3 regions of the Janthinobacterium sp. GMG1 genome follow, and region 3 is predicted to be linked to each of the others. Evidence: predicted binding sites of a transcription regulator. Region 3 holds the regulator's gene; each other region holds the start of a gene.

Region 1 (5,025 bases), on a different contig from region 3:
CGGCGCACGCAGTGTAGCGCAGGTGGCTTGCCAGGCGCTACCTTGCGCGCTGCCTCAGGACGGTTTGCGTGGCGGCACTTTTTTTGCCGTGCACTCGGCGCAGGTGCCGTACAGCGACAGCGCGTGCTCGTGCAGCACGAAGCCCCGCTCGGCGGCGATCTCGTTCTGGCGCAGTTCGATGCCTTCGTCGACGAATTCATCGACCTTGCCGCAACCCGTGCAGACCAGGTGGTCGTGGTGCTGGCCTTCGTTCAGCTCGAAGACGGCGTGGCCCGATTCGAAATGCCGGCGAAACAGAATGCCTGCTTCGGCAAACTGCATCAGCACGCGGTAGATGGTGGCCAGGCCCACGTCGATCTTTTCGGCCAGCAACAGCTTGTAGACATCGTCCGCACTCAGGTGCTTGATCGTGCCTTCTTGAAACAGCTGCAGAATCCGCAAGCGGGGGATGGTGACTTTCAAGCCCGATTCACGCAGTTCCCTCAATATATCCATGTCTCCCATTCCTTTTTGTAGTCGCTTGAGCGAGGTAGTGCATTATATCGCAAATGATAATCATTACTATTCTCATTTGTATTGTGCGAAGTGGAAATAGTATGCTGGCTAGCAGGCCTGTCAACCAGTGACATCGGCGCAAGTTCCGATTGCGTTGCACGCATCTTGCATTGAAATTGCAAAACCAAGGTCGATATCGCTACACTGTGCAGCAAGGAATAACAATGGAGCAGGGACATGGACCGATTTGATGCGATGCGTATTTTTACCCGCATCGTCGAACTGCGCAGTTTCACGCAGGCGGCGCATGACCTCGGTTACCCGAAGGCGACCGTCACGCATGCGATCAAGCAGCTTGAAGCGCGGCTGCGCGTGCGCCTGCTGCAGCGGACCACGCGGCAAGTGACGCCCACGCCCGATGGGGACGCGTATTACCAGCGTTGCGTGCGCCTGCTGGCGGACCTGGAAGAAACGGAAGCCGTGTTCAGTTCGGCGGCGCAGCAGCCGGCCGGCAAGCTGCGCATCGACCTGCACGCGACCCTGGCCATGCATTTCGTGATGCCCGTGCTGGACCAGTTCTGTGCCCGCTATCCGCTGATCGAACTGGAAATCGGCATGGGCGACCGCCTCGTCGATCTGGTGCGCGAAGGCGTCGATTGCGTGCTGCGCGCGGGAGAGCTCGGCGACTCGTCGATGGTGGCGCGCCGCGTGGCGCTGCTCGACCAGGTGACGTGCGCCAGTCCCGCCTACCTGGCCGCGCACGGCACGCCGGAGAATCTGGCGCAACTGGATGGCCACCGCGCCGTCAATTTCTTTTCCACCCAGTCGGGCAAGGTCTGGCCCTTCGACTTCAAGGTGGATGGGCAGCGGCACAGCGTAGCCTTGCCTGGCACGGTGTCCGTCAACAATGCGGACGCCTACCACGCCTGCTGCCGCGCGGGCATGGGCTTGATCCAGGCCCCCCGGTATCACCTTGAACTGGCGCTGGCGACGGGCGAACTGGTGGAAGTGCTGCGGGACTGGCGGCCCGACCCGCTGCCCGTGTCCGTGCTGTATCCCCATCATCGGCAACTGTCGCCGCGCGTGCGCGTGTTTGCCGACTGGGTCGGCAGCCTGTTTGACGGCGTGCAGTGATTGGCATGCTCGCGCTGCGCTGCCGCATTTTCTTGACCTGGGCAAAGGAAAAAATCCCTCTAGTGATGCCATCTAGCACTATTTGATGTGGATCAAAGTTTTTGTTGCACTGCACTCTTAGACTTCGCAGCGTTACTTAACGACAAAAAGAGGGAACTAGAATGAAAAAGTCCGCAACTGCAGCAGCAATCGTCCTGGCCGCCATCGGCGCATTCGCCGGCAACGCAATGGCACAGGAAAGCCCATGGCTGGTCCGTGCGCGCGCCGTGCATATCGACCCGGCCAACAAATCTGCTCCTGTGGGTGGCGTCGGCGCATCCGACCTGATTCACGTCAGCAGCAAGACGATTCCCGAAATTGATATTTCGTATTTCTTCACCCCGAACATCGCTGCCGAACTGATCCTGACCTACCCGCAAAAGCATGACGTTACATTGTCAGGCACGAAGATCGGTACCTTCAAGCATTTGCCGCCGACCCTGTCGCTGCAATACCACTTCATGCCTGAAAAACAGTTCAGCCCATACGTGGGTGCCGGCGTGAATTACACGAATATCTCTGATGTCAAAATTCCTGGCCTGCGTCTGGAACATGACAGCTGGGGCTTCGCGCTGCAAGCTGGCGTCGACTACAAGCTGGACAAAAACTGGTCCTTGAACTTCGACATCAAGAAAGTGCAGATTCGCAGCGATGTACTGACCGCTGCTGGCGCCAAGATCAGCGAAGTCAAGGTTGATCCTGTCCTGATCGGCGTAGGCGTCGGCTACCGTTTCTAAGCATTGATCGACTGCGCCCCCTGCGGCGCGGACAATAAAAAAGGACGGCCAGGTTTACACCTGGCCGTCTTTTCGCATTGCAAGTGCCACCTTATTTTTTCAGCGTCTTTTCCAGCGCCAGCTGGTAGTCCGTCTTTTCGTAGCCGGCCAAATACTTGTTCGTCGCGTCGAGGAAGGCGCGCGAGCGGTAGGCCGCTTCCAGGTCCTTGACCCATGGCTTGGCCTTGTCGGCCGTGCGGATGGCGACCAGGTTGATGTAGCTGTCCGAGATCTTTTCCACGCTAAGGGCCGACGTCAGCTTCATGCCGGCGGCCAGGGCGAAGTTACCGTTGACGAAAGCGTAGTCGGCGTCGGCCAGCGAACGTGGCAGCTGCGCCGCTTCCAGCGGCACCAGTTTCAGCTTCTTCGGGTTGTCCAGCACGTCGCGTTCGGACGCGCGCAGCGGATCGACGTTCGGTTTCAGCTTGATCCAGCCCATCTTGGCCAGCATCACCAGCGCGCGCGCCTGGTTGGTCGGGTCGTTAGGCATGGTGATGGTGGCGCCGTTCTTCACGTCCGCCAGGGACTTCTGCTTGCCGCCGTACAGGCCGATCGGCATGGTCGGCACGGTGATCAGGGAGCTCAGTGGCAGCTTGTTATCGGTGGCGAACTTGGTCAGATACACGATGTGCTGGAACACGTTGGCGTCCAGCGAACCTTCGGCCAGCGCGTAGTTCGGCTGCACGTAGTCGTTGAATTCGACGATCTTGACCTTGTAGCCCTGTTTTTCCAGGATAGGCTTGATGCCCAGCTTCAGCTGGTCCGAATACGGGCCGGAGCTGGTGCCGATGACGAGTTCTTTCGGGTCCTTGGCGTGGGCGGCGGCGGCGAAGGCCAGGCTGGCGGCGGCCAGGAGCAGGTTGCGGCGAATATGGTTCATGCTTTTCCTTGTACTGAAATACTGAAGATGAATTAACGTTTGTCGAGGCGCTTGGCGATGCGCGTGCCGGCGAACTGGATGGTTTGCACCAGCACGATCAGGATGGCCACGGTGGCGACCATGATGTCCGTCTCGAAGCGGTAGTAGCCGTAGCGGATGGCCAGGTCGCCGATGCCGCCGCCGCCCACGACGCCGGCCACGGCCGAATACGACAGGAAGCTGATCGACAGCACGGTCAGGGCCAGCACCAGGCCGGAGCGCGCTTCCACCAGCAGCACGCGGAAGATGATCTGCATTTCCGACGCGCCCATGGCGTGCGCCGCCTCGATCACGCCGCGCGGCACTTCGCGCAGGTTCTGTTCCACCAGGCGCGCCAGGTAGGGGATGGCGGCGAACGACAGCGGCACGGCGGCGGCCAGCGGACCGATCGAGGTGCCCGCGATGATGCGCGTAAACGGCGTCAGGGCGACCAGCAGGATGATGAAGGGGAAGCTGCGCACGGTATTCACCAGCCAGCCGAGGATCGTCGACAGCGGACGGTTTTCCAGCGACTGGCCTTCCGAGACGAGAAACAGCAGGATGCCCAGCGGGCCGCCGATCAGGATGGCGGCGGTCAGTCCAATGCCCAGCATGGTCATGGTCTGGCCCAGCGCCACCCAGATTTCCGGCAGCAGCTTGATGACGTTATTGATCGATTCTTCAAACATGTGTTGCATCCTTCCATGCGGTGGCTTCAAACGCCTCGGTGCCGTAATACGCCAGCTCGCGTCCCAGCGCCGTCTTGCGCGGGGTGGCCGTGTCGCTCAAATCGAATTGTTCGGCGATGGCGCCGTTTTCCACGACGGCGACGCGGTTGCAGATGGCGCCCAGCACCGACAGCTCATGGCTGACGATGACGATGGTCACGCCGAGGCGCGCATTGATGTCGCGCAGGGTGTCGAGCAGGGCGCGCGTCGTTTCCGCGTCCAGCGCGGACGTCGGCTCGTCGCACAGCAGCACGTCGGGGTGGCTGGCCAGGGCGCGGGCGATCGCCACGCGCTGTTTCTGCCCGCCGGACAATTGCGCCGGATAGCTGTGCAGCTTGTCGGACAAGCCGACCAGCGCCAGGCATTCCTCGACCCTGGCGGCGATCTGCTCGCCCTTGGTCGTGCCATGGATTTTCAAGGGGAAGGCGACGTTGTCGAAGACGCTGGCGTTTTGCAGCAGATTGAATTGCTGGAAAATCATGCCGATGTTCTGGCGCGCGTCGCGCAATTCGCTCTTGCCCAGGCGCGTCAGTTCGCGTCCGGCCACGGTAATGGTGCCGCTGTCAGGGCGCTCGAGCAGGTTAATCAGGCGCAGCAAGGTCGATTTGCCGGCGCCGCTCTTGCCGATCAGGCCGAAAATATCACCGGGATAGACTTCCAGCGTGACCGATTTGACCGCGTGGAATTGTTCGCCTTTGGGCAGCGCGAAGGTCTTGTTTGCGCCATCGATGCGAATCACCGGCGTACGGTGTGATGTGGTCATGCAGTGTTTCCTTTTTTATTAGGCCGTGACAGGCGCGCTTGCAGGGGCCAAATCGCCCAGCCTGTTACGTCGGTTGCGTAGTATACCTCCGATCGTGTTATTACTCCTACGACAGAATCTTGCTTTGAATATGCAAATAATGTCTATATGGGTGTTTGGCGAGAGTAAACGCGGTTTTTACGCGATCAGCCA
Region 2 (5,025 bases), on a different contig from region 3:
TTCACCGTGCCCGCTTGCATCAGGCGCCCTTGACGGCTGCCAGTTCGGCGCGCATGGCGTCGATGACGGCTTTGTAGTCGGGCTTGCCGAAGATGGCCGAGCCTGCGACAAAGGTATCGGCGCCAGCGGCAGCGGCGGCGGCGATGTTGTCGATCTTGATGCCGCCATCGACTTCCAGCATGATGTCACGGCCCGATTCGTCGATCATGCGGCGCGCTTCGGCGATTTTTTTCAATGCTTGCGGAATGAAGGACTGGCCGCCGAAGCCCGGATTGACGGACATGATCAGGATGATGTCGATCTTGTCCATCACGTGTTCCAGGTAATGCAGCGGCGTGCCGGGGTTGAATACCAGGCCCGATTTGCAGCCATTGTCGCGGATCAGTTGCAAGGAACGGTCGACGTGATCCGACGCTTCCGGGTGAAAGGTGATGATGTTCGCGCCAGCCTTGGCGAAATCCGGGATAATGCGATCGACAGGCTTGACCATCAGGTGCACATCGATGGGGACTTGCACGTGCGGGCGGATCGCTTCGCATACCAGCGGGCCGATGGTCAGGTTCGGCACGTAATGGTTATCCATCACGTCGAAGTGGATGATGTCGGCGCCGGCGGTAACGACGTTGCGCACTTCCTCGCCCAGGCGGGCAAAGTCGGCGGACAGGATGCTGGGAGCGATACGGAATGTTGTCATGGTGAAGTAGCCAAAGGATAGAAAATGCGATTTGCGCTATTTTACGCCTGACGCCGTTACCATGCCTCATTGAAGTACGGTGAAACACAGAATACGCATCGCGCGATGGCCTATGCGTCGCGCGCGATACACAATATGACTGGCAATGTCTGAATAGGAATGACGATGGCGACTTATGAATTTACGGTAACGGTCAAGACGCAATACCTGCCCGAGCAATCGGCACCGGACCAGGGGCGGCACGTGTTCAGCTACACGATCCGCGTCGTCAACACGGGCACGGCTGGCGCGCAACTGATTTCGCGCCACTGGGTCATCACGGATGCGAACAACAAGGTGGAAGAGGTGCGCGGCCTGGGCGCCGTCGGCCACCAGCCGCTGCTGCAGCCGGGCGAACAGTTCGAATACACGAGCGGCACCATGCTGGGCACGCCGCAAGGCTCGATGCACGGTGAATACTTTTGCGTGGCCGAAGATGGTCACCAGTTCGAAGCTTTAATTCCCGAATTCGTGCTGTCGGTGCCGCGCACCCTGCATTAAGGAAACGCCGGGGGTTTGCCCCCTTACTTCAGTTTTTCGGTGGCGTCCTGTTCTTCACTGAGCTGCTTGCGCGCCGGCGGTGCGGGCTTTTTGCCTGAATACATGGTCCACCAGACTATAAATGCCAGCAAGAAGAACGCTACCAGCGCCTCTATCATCAAGATCCACATACGCACTCCTATGTTATTTACCCGCAGCTTAGTATTTACCCGCCGTCTGTTGACACGCGGTAGTCTACCCGTTTCAATCGGCGCCGTCGCGCTTGCTTTATCCGCCTGCACCACGCCACCCGCGCCGCCCGCTGCTTCCAGCGGCAAGGCGCCCGCCATCGCGCCGACCGTCGTCAAGCCTGTGCCTGCCAAGCCGGCCGACGCCAAGGATGCCACGGATGTGGCAGCTCCAACCTTTGTGCCCGCCAAGTTTGCCGCCTTGCCTGGCTGGGCCCGCGACGACATGCGTGCCGCCTGGCCCGCCTTCATGGCGTCGTGCGGCGTGCTGGTCAAGCGTCCGGACTGGAAAGAGTCGTGCACAATCGCGCGCCAGGTGAATGCGGACAGCGACAAGGCCATCCGCCTGTTTTTCGAGACTTTCTTTGTGCCTAATCAAGTGGTGGCCGCCGATGGCGCCTATACTGGCTTGGTGACCGGTTACTACGAACCCTTGCTGCACGGCGCGCGCAAGCGCGGCGGTCCATACCAGACACCGCTGTACAAGGTGCCTGACGACCTGGTCTCGGTGGATTTGTCGGGCGTGTATCCGGAACTGAAGAATATGCGCTTGCGGGGCAAGCTGGTGGGCAAGAAGGTGGTGCCGTACGCCACCCGCGCCGACATCGAGCGCGCCACGTCCGTCACGGGCAAGGAATTGCTGTGGGTGGATGATGAAGTCGAGGCCTTCTTCCTGCAAGTACAGGGTTCCGGGCGCGTGCAGCTGACCGATACGCAGGAAACCGTGCGCGTGGCGTATGCGGATCAAAACGGCCACCCGTATAAATCGATTGGCCGCTACCTGGTCGACAAGGGCGAGCTGACCCTGAGCCAAGCGTCCGCGCAGGGCATCAAGGCGTGGATCGCCGGCCACCCCACGCGCAAGGATGAATTGTTCAACGCCAATCCCAGCTATGTCTTCTTCAAGGAAGAGCGTTTGCCTGACCCGAAAGTGGGTCCGAAGGGGGCGCTGGGCGTGCCGCTGACGCCGCAGCGCTCGGTAGCCATCGATTCGCGCTTCCTGCCGCTGGGTGCGCCCGTATTTTTGTCCACCACGCAAGCCAATAGCGAGATTCCCATGCAGCGCCTGGTGATGGCGCAGGATACGGGCGGCGCCATTCGCGGGCCGATCCGGGTCGATTATTTCTTTGGCTTTGGCGCGGAAGCGGCCGAGAATGCGGGCCGCATGAAACAGAGCGGCGCCGTGTGGGTGTTGTTGCCGAAACAGGCGCCGGCGCGCTGAGTTTCTCGCGGCGCCGGGCAGACCGTGGCTTAGCGCAGAACCATGACTGGCAGATGGGTATGCGCCAGCACTTTTTGCGTTTCGCTGCCCACGAATAGCTTGTTCAAGCCCTTGCGGCCATGCGAGGCCATCAGGATGATGTCGCAATGGTAGGTCTGCGCCGCGTTGACGATTTCATCGTGCGGGCTCGGCGACACGGCGACCACGCCTTCGAAGGGTACGCCGGCGGCGCTTGCCGCTGCGCCGATCTTGTCGATGGCGCGTTGCGACGCTTCCTGCATCTGCTGTTCATACAGGCTGGCGTCGAGCACGATGCCGCCATCGGCCATCGGCGAGAACGGGAAAGGCTGCACCACGCTGATGGCGACCAGCTTGGCCTTGTTCAATTGGGCGAAGGCGAGGGCGGTCTCGGCGGCTTTGTCGGACAACGGCGAGCCGTCGGTAGGAAATAAGATGGTGTTAAACATAGCGTGCTCCTCAAGTGATGTAAGACAGCTTATGGATTTACATCAATTAAAACCTTGATGTAAATCAAACCTCACAGGCTTTGGCGTGAATAGTGTCGCCAAAGCAATCTTTCAGCAGTGTATGCCCGTTCATCGCATCAGGTGCGCACGCTACGCAGCGGCGTGCCCCACACCATGGCGACGGTCAACATAATGCTGCCTGCCGCGATGCAAGCGAGGCCATTGCGCACGCCGAAGTGTTCCGCTACCCAGCCGGCGGCCAGCGCCCCCAGCGGTGCCGTCGCCACCGTCAGGAAGCGCATGGTGGACGTCATGCGGCCCAGCATGGGATCGGGCGTGACCTTCTGGCGCAAGCCCAGGTAGGGAATAAAGAACAGCATCACGCCGCAATCGAAAAAGAACATCAAGATGGCATACGCTACGGCGCTGGCGGCCGCGCTGTCGAACAGCGCGGCGGGTATCGTTGGCGTCAGCGCAAAGCACACGGAGGTGGACGCCAGCCCGATCAGGATCGTGCGTCCGGCGCCGTAGCGGCGCGTCAGCGGCTTGACGATGAAGGCGCTGAGCAAGACGCCGGCGCCACCGAGCATCTGCGTCATGCCCAGCACACCAGGACTCATGCCCAGGTCGCGCGTGGCGAACAGCACCGTCAAAGCCATGCTGGCGTAAAAGAGGAAGTGCCAGATGCCGGCGCCCCAGGCCAGCGCGCGCAGCAGCGGTTCGCGCCAGACGAACAGCAAGCCGTCAGCGATGTCGCGCAAGGCGTGCTTGTCGGATGGTGCGGGACGCGGATCGCGTACGCTCATGGCGCGCAAATTAAAGACGGAAACCAGATAGCCGCACGCCGTGCACAGGATGGCGACGGGTGCGGACAGCACTTGCACCAGCACGCCGGCCAGGCCGGGGCCGATCAGGCGCGAAGCCGATTCGGTGGCGGCAAATTTCGATTGCGCATCGATCAAGCCGTCGCGGCCCACCAGGAAAGTCAGAAACACTTGCTCGGCGCCGCCACCAACGACGAAGCCCGTGCCGATGATGAACCCCACTATATATAACCATGGCATCGACAGCACGCCGCACCAATAGGCCACGGCCACGCTGGCCAGGGCCAGGCCGGACATGCTTTCGCTGAACAGCATGATCGGGTGCTTGCTGCGCCGGTCCAGCAGCACGCCGACGGGCAAGCCGAACAGGGCGAACGGCAGTGCCTGCAAGGCGACCAGCACGCCCATCTGCTCCGGTGTCGCATGTAGTAATAGTACCGCGCACAGGGGCAGGGCCAGCGAGGTGATCTGGGCGCCGAAGCAATTGAGGCCGTTGCTGAACCACAAGCGGCGGAAATTGACGCTGGCGGCGCTGCCGTCGCCGCGCAGGTAGCTGGCGCAGTACTGGAAGAGGGAGGAGAAAATACGCTGCTCGATAAAGGTGACCGGGTTCACAATAATAGCAGCGCACCCGCCGCGCCGCTGCCGTTAGCCGCTACAATCGTTGCACCGTTTATCGAGAGGAGACACTATGCAATACGAAGACCTGATCATCGACATCCAGGACAAGGTGGCGGTCATCCGCCTGAATCGCCCAAAGGCATTGAACGCCTTGAACGACAACATGATGAATGAGCTGGGCGACGCCTTGCTGAAGTTCGACGCGGATGACAATATCGGCTGTATCGTGCTCACGGGCAGCGAAAAAGCGTTTGCCGCTGGCGCCGATATCGCCGCCATGGCCGATTACACCTACCCGGACACCTTTACCCAGGGCTACATCAGCCGCAACTGGGAGCATATCTTGCGCGTGCGCAAACCTGTGGTGGGTGCGGTGGCTGGCTATGCGCTTGGTGGCGGCTGCGAACTGGCCATGATGTGCGATTTCCTG
Region 3 (5,025 bases):
TTTCGCCCGCATTCATCGTCATCGTCGTGGCCAGGGTATTCATGACTTCGTCGAGGTCGAATTCGACAGGCGACAATTCCATGCGGCGCGCCTCGATCTTCGAATAGTCGAGCACGTCGTTGAGGATGCCCAGCAGCGACTGGCCCGCCACGCGCACCATGGTCAGATACTTGCGTTGTTCCGTATCGAGCCTGGTATTGCCCAGCAAATACACCATGCCCAGCACGGCATTGAGGGGCGTGCGGATTTCATGGCTCATGTTGGCCACGAAATCGCTCTTCGCGCGGTTGGCCGCTTCGGCGCGGTCGCGTTCCTGTTCCAGCTCCGCCGCGCGCGCTTCGAGTTCCTGCTGCAGGCGGTCGCGTTCGCTCATCAGGCCGTTGAACGCTTCCGTCAGTTCGCCGATCTCGTCGCGCTGCTGTACCGGCACGGGGGTGAAGCGGCTGCCGCTGGTGCGCAGGGCCAGCAAGGTGTCGCGCAGGCGCACCAGCGGCGACAGCAGGCGCACGGTGACCCAGCCCAGAACGGCAGCGGCCAGCAGCGAAGCGAGGATGCTCCACAGCACCAGCCGGTACAGCACGCCATCGAACGGTTCAAAGGCATCCTCGACGGGCAGCGAGGCGGCCAGCAGCCAGTTCACGGATTTCAGGCGCTTGAAGCTGTTGACGGCCGTGATGCCGCGGCTGTTGGTGCTGACCATGCTGCCTTCGCCATCTTCCTTCAGCAACTGGGTCGTCGTCAGGTTGGCGTTCGGCTTGCGCGGTTGCAGCAAGCGGCTCGTATCGGGGTGCAGCACATAGCGCGGCACGGCGCCGCGCGTGAGGATGAAGTAATAGCCGCTCTTGCCGATCTTTTCCGAGCGCAGGCGGCCCAGCAGGTTGTCCTTGTACAGGCGCAGCACGCCGATCACCACGCCGGCCACCCGGCCATCGGCGGCCAGCACGGGCGCCACCATCTGCACGATGGGCATGCCGCTCGATTTACCAAGCATCGGTTCGGTGATCATGGGCTGGCGCGTGCGCAGGACGGTCTGGAAATACTCGCGCTCGGCAACGTTGATGCCGGCGCGCCCCGCCACTTCCGGCATGTCGGCCACGATGGCGCCCTGCGCGTCGAGCACCAGCACGTCATCGAACAGCACCAGCATCGAGCGGCGCGAATAGTATTCGCGCAATTGGGCGGGCCGGGCGATCAATTCCGGCGGCTGTTGCCGGGCCGTCAGGGTGACGATCTGCAGCAGCATGCCCAGCTTGTCGTCGAGCTCGGCAGCGGTGCGGGTGATCAGGGACGATTGCTGGCTCAGCAGTACTCGGGTGAAGTCGTCGCGCATGTGCTGCACCTGGATCATGGTGACCAGCGCGATCATGGCGATCGAGGTCAGGCTGGTGGCCAGCGCGACTTTTGCTTTGATGCCGAGAGGCTTCATGATTTCCTTTTCAGTACCGGGCGGCACAGGCGGCAGATAATGCTGTCAGGAATTTTCCTATCAATACCCCAGCTTGGCAAGCGCCACCGCGCAAATTGCCCGCCCCGTACGGGCTTTTGACGATGTTGCCATATAATTAAAGGCTGGACGTCGTTTATTCGCCGAAATTACGGTGAAATTGGTATACGGCAACCCTGTATGCAGCTGTATGCAGTAAACTTGTTGTTGCATTTTCTAAAAGGTACCGACATGACTGAAGCGCTACTCACTCCCACCTTGCCCACCGTGAACGTGGAGGCGTTGCGTGCGCGATGCTCGACCTGCAGCATGCATCAATTGTGCCTGCCGATGGGCCTCGATGTGGGCGACATGGACAGGCTGGACCAGATCATCGGCCGCCGCCGCAAGATCGTGCGCGGCGCCTCGCTGTTCCGCATCGGTGACTCGTTCCAGAACCTGTATGCGATCCGCCTGGGGCACTTCAAGACGTACCAGATCAATCCCGGTGGCGAAGAGCAGGTGACGGGTTTCCAGATGGCGGGCGAACTGCTGGGCATGGATGCCATCAGCGCCGACCGCCACCACTGTAATGCAGTGGCGCTGGAAGACAGCGAAGTGTGTGAAATCCCGTTTTCCAGCCTGGAACAATTGCTGGGCAATATGCCGACCCTGCTGCGCCATTTCCACCGCATGATGAGCCAGGAAATCACGCGCGAGCAAAGCGTGATGCTGTTGCTGGGCAATATGCAGGCGACGCAGCGGTTTGCCGCCTTCATCGTCAACCTGGCGTCGCGCTATGAAGCGCGCGGCTATTCGGGCAGCAATTTCCAGCTGCGCATGTCGCGCGAGGAAATCGGCAACTACCTGGGCCTGACCATCGAGAGCGTCAGCCGCCTGCTATCCAAATTCAAGAAGGAAGGCTGGCTGCGCGTGTCGAACCGCGAGATCGAGATATTGCAGCCGGCCAAGCTGAAGGCCATTACGGCCGGAACCGACATCTGCAAATAAGGCTTACAGCTCTTCGTCCGCATGCAGCGCGATGCTGCGTTGCAGCGGCCAGGTCCAGATGCCGGACAGGCGCCACTCGCGTTTGTCGTTTTCCACCAGCACTTGCCAGCGGCTGCGCTCGAGCATCGGCAGCGCCACGGAAAAATTGCCGGCCGCATCGGGCTGCACCAGCACCTTGATATCCTTTTCCGGCAGGGTCGCATGCGCCAGGTGCAGCTGCAGCGGACCCTGGTAAGCCTTGCCGAAGCTGTGCACGGAACCGGTCAGGCGTGCTTGCGCCACGTCATACGACAGGCTCGTATCCATGGCCAGGTCGCTGGCGATCGTGTCGCGCTTCAAATCCTGGTTGATCGCCTTGCCCTGCTTGTAATAATCGCCCACCACCAGCGCATCGGGCTGCGTAAACGCGATATAGCCCATGAAGCTGCCGACGACCACGGACAGGCCGGGGCCGATCATCAGCAGCCATGGCCAGCGATGCTTGTACCACGGTGCAACGGGGGCTTGCAGTTTCAGACTGTCGGACATGATATTTCTCCTGTTTAATCAGCCAGTCCCCGCATGGGGACCGGCCTTCCTGCAACTTCGTGGCGGCGGCGAGGGCACCCGGTCCCCTTCCGCCTTTCCTTGTTAACGTGGCACGATGAATACCGCGCTTTCACGCACATGCAGCGACGGGTTGTCCAGCGAGTGCAATTCGATCGCAATCTTGTTCGAACCCTTCTCTCCCACGCCGTGCGGCACGCGCAGGCGGATCGGCCAACCCAGCGTTTCCGTCGGCTGCAAGGTCACTTCTTCGCGCGTCAGCAAGGTCAGGCCCGGCAGGCCGGAAGCGCTGATCTTGAAATGCTGGGTTTGCTCCGACGTGTTCATGATCTGCAGACGGTAGACGTTTTCAATCATGCCGTCTTCCACTTCGCGTCCCATCGAACCGCGGTCGCGGATCACGTCCATTTTCAGGGGCGTGCGCAGGGCCAGCGACGTACATACGGCGATGATGATCAGGGCCAGGATGGAAGTGTAGATCAGGACGCGCGGGCGCATGGCGCGCTGGCGTATCTGCTTCGAATTGAAGTTGTTTTCCATCGCATGGTCGGTACTGTAGCGTACCAGTCCCCGTGGCCGGTCAACCTTGTCCATCACGCTGTTGCAGGCATCGACGCAAGCGGCGCAACCGATGCATTCATACTGCAGGCCGTTGCGGATATCGATACCGGTCGGACACACCTGCACGCACAGGGTACAGTCGATGCAATCGCCCAGCTTGTCGTTGTTGCCGGCCTTCTTGCTCATGGCGCCGCGTGGTTCGCCGCGCTTGGCATCATAGGTGATGATCAGGGTGTCCTGGTCGAACATGGCGCTCTGAAAGCGCGCGTAGGGGCACATGTATTTGCACACCTGCTCGCGCAGCCAGCCCGCGTTGCCGTAGGTTGCCAGGCTGTAGAACAAGACCCAGAACCATTCCCAGGGACCGAAGTTCAGGGTGGTCACCGACTGCGCCAGTTCCTTGATCGGCGTGAAGTAGCCGACAAAGGTAAAGCCCGTCCACAGGGCGATGGCGCCCCATGCCAGGTGCTTGGCCGTCTTCTTGAACGCCTTGCGCACGGAGGGGCCCTGCTTGTCGAGGGCCATGCGCGCGCTGCGCGTGCCCTCGATGTGGCGTTCGACCCACAGGAAAATTTCCGTGTATACCGTTTGCGGGCAAGAGAACCCGCACCACACCCGCCCGGCAATGGCCGTGACGAGGAACAACAAATACGCACAGATGATCAGCAGGGCCGCCAGATAGATGAAATCCTGGGGCCACAGCACGACGCCGAAAATGTAGAACTTGCGCGTGGTCAAATCGAACAGCAGGGCTTGCCTGCCATTCCAGGTCAACCACGGCAAGCCGTAGAACGCGAGCTGGGTAAGCCATACGCATACCCATCGCCAGGTAGCGTAGCGTCCTTTGGCCTCGCGAGGGTAGATTTGCTCGCGGGCCGCATACATCTTGATGACTTGAGGTTCCATTTTTACTTTGCGGGTGCCTGCGGATTCGACAGGCTCCAGACATACGCCGACAGCACGTGTACCTTGGATTCGCCGAGGAAATCACTGAAGGCCGGCATGGTGTTGTTGCGTCCCTTGCGTACGGTTTCCATGATGGTATCGGCGCTGCCGCCGTACAGCCAGGTCTTGTCCGTCAGGTTCGGCGCGCCGAGCATCTGGTTACCCTTGGCATCGGCGCCATGACAGGCCATGCAGGCGCCAAATTTGGCCTTGCCCAGCACCGACTTGACGGGATCCGAGGTCGAGCCGGACAGGCTCAGCACATAATGGGCCACGTTCTCGACATCCTTTTCGGAGCCGAGGGCGGCGCCCATCGGTGGCATCTGCCCATTGCGGCCGTGCAGGATGGTGGTCTTGATGATGTCGGGTTCGCCGCCATACAGCCAGTCCTTGTCCGTCAGGTTGGGGAAGCCCTTGTTGCCGCGCGCATCCGAACCGTGGCATTGCGCGCAGTAGGTCAGGAACAGGCGCTGGCCGATGGCCAGTGCCTGCGGATCGGCCGCCACCGTCTTCAAGTCCTGGCTCAGGTACTTGTTGAA

Evidence for each region. The regulator FNR, encoded in region 3, switches genes on or off when oxygen is low (the NO sensors DNR and NnrR bind a similar motif). The targets are predictions, from matches to a motif close to TTGATNNNNATCAA.
Region 1: SJI03_RS28185 (OmpW/AlkL family protein) is a predicted target of FNR. The motif match lies at 1,712-1,725, and genes of this name have one in related genera.
Region 2: SJI03_RS28410 (universal stress protein) is a predicted target of FNR. The motif match lies at 3,205-3,218, and genes of this name have one in related genera.

The regions. Positions count from the first base shown of each region.
Region 1 is NZ_JAXQNT010000018.1:39,343-44,367, reverse strand. It holds gene fur (ferric iron uptake transcriptional regulator) at 55-495, opposite strand; gene SJI03_RS28190 (LysR family transcriptional regulator) at 733-1,629, shown strand; gene SJI03_RS28185 (OmpW/AlkL family protein) at 1,791-2,405, shown strand; gene SJI03_RS28180 (MetQ/NlpA family ABC transporter substrate-binding protein) at 2,497-3,324, opposite strand; gene SJI03_RS28175 (methionine ABC transporter permease) at 3,357-4,031, opposite strand; gene SJI03_RS28170 (methionine ABC transporter ATP-binding protein) at 4,024-4,833, opposite strand; gene SJI03_RS28165 (TonB family protein) at 5,019-5,025, opposite strand, start outside.
Region 2 is NZ_JAXQNT010000019.1:18,548-23,572, forward strand. It holds gene SJI03_RS28385 (phosphoglycolate phosphatase) at 1-20, opposite strand, end outside; gene rpe (ribulose-phosphate 3-epimerase) at 20-694, opposite strand; gene apaG (Co2+/Mg2+ efflux protein ApaG) at 860-1,234, shown strand; gene SJI03_RS28400 (hypothetical protein) at 1,258-1,404, opposite strand; gene SJI03_RS28405 (murein transglycosylase A) at 1,454-2,683, shown strand; gene SJI03_RS28410 (universal stress protein) at 2,713-3,150, opposite strand; gene SJI03_RS28415 (MFS transporter) at 3,288-4,589, opposite strand; gene SJI03_RS28420 (enoyl-CoA hydratase) at 4,666-5,025, shown strand, end outside.
Region 3 is NZ_JAXQNT010000013.1:61,961-66,985, reverse strand. It holds gene SJI03_RS25425 (response regulator) at 1-1,426, opposite strand, end outside; gene fnr (fumarate/nitrate reduction transcriptional regulator Fnr) at 1,676-2,434, shown strand; gene SJI03_RS25415 (FixH family protein) at 2,438-2,962, opposite strand; gene ccoG (cytochrome c oxidase accessory protein CcoG) at 3,065-4,447, opposite strand; gene ccoP (cytochrome-c oxidase, cbb3-type subunit III) at 4,450-5,025, opposite strand, start outside.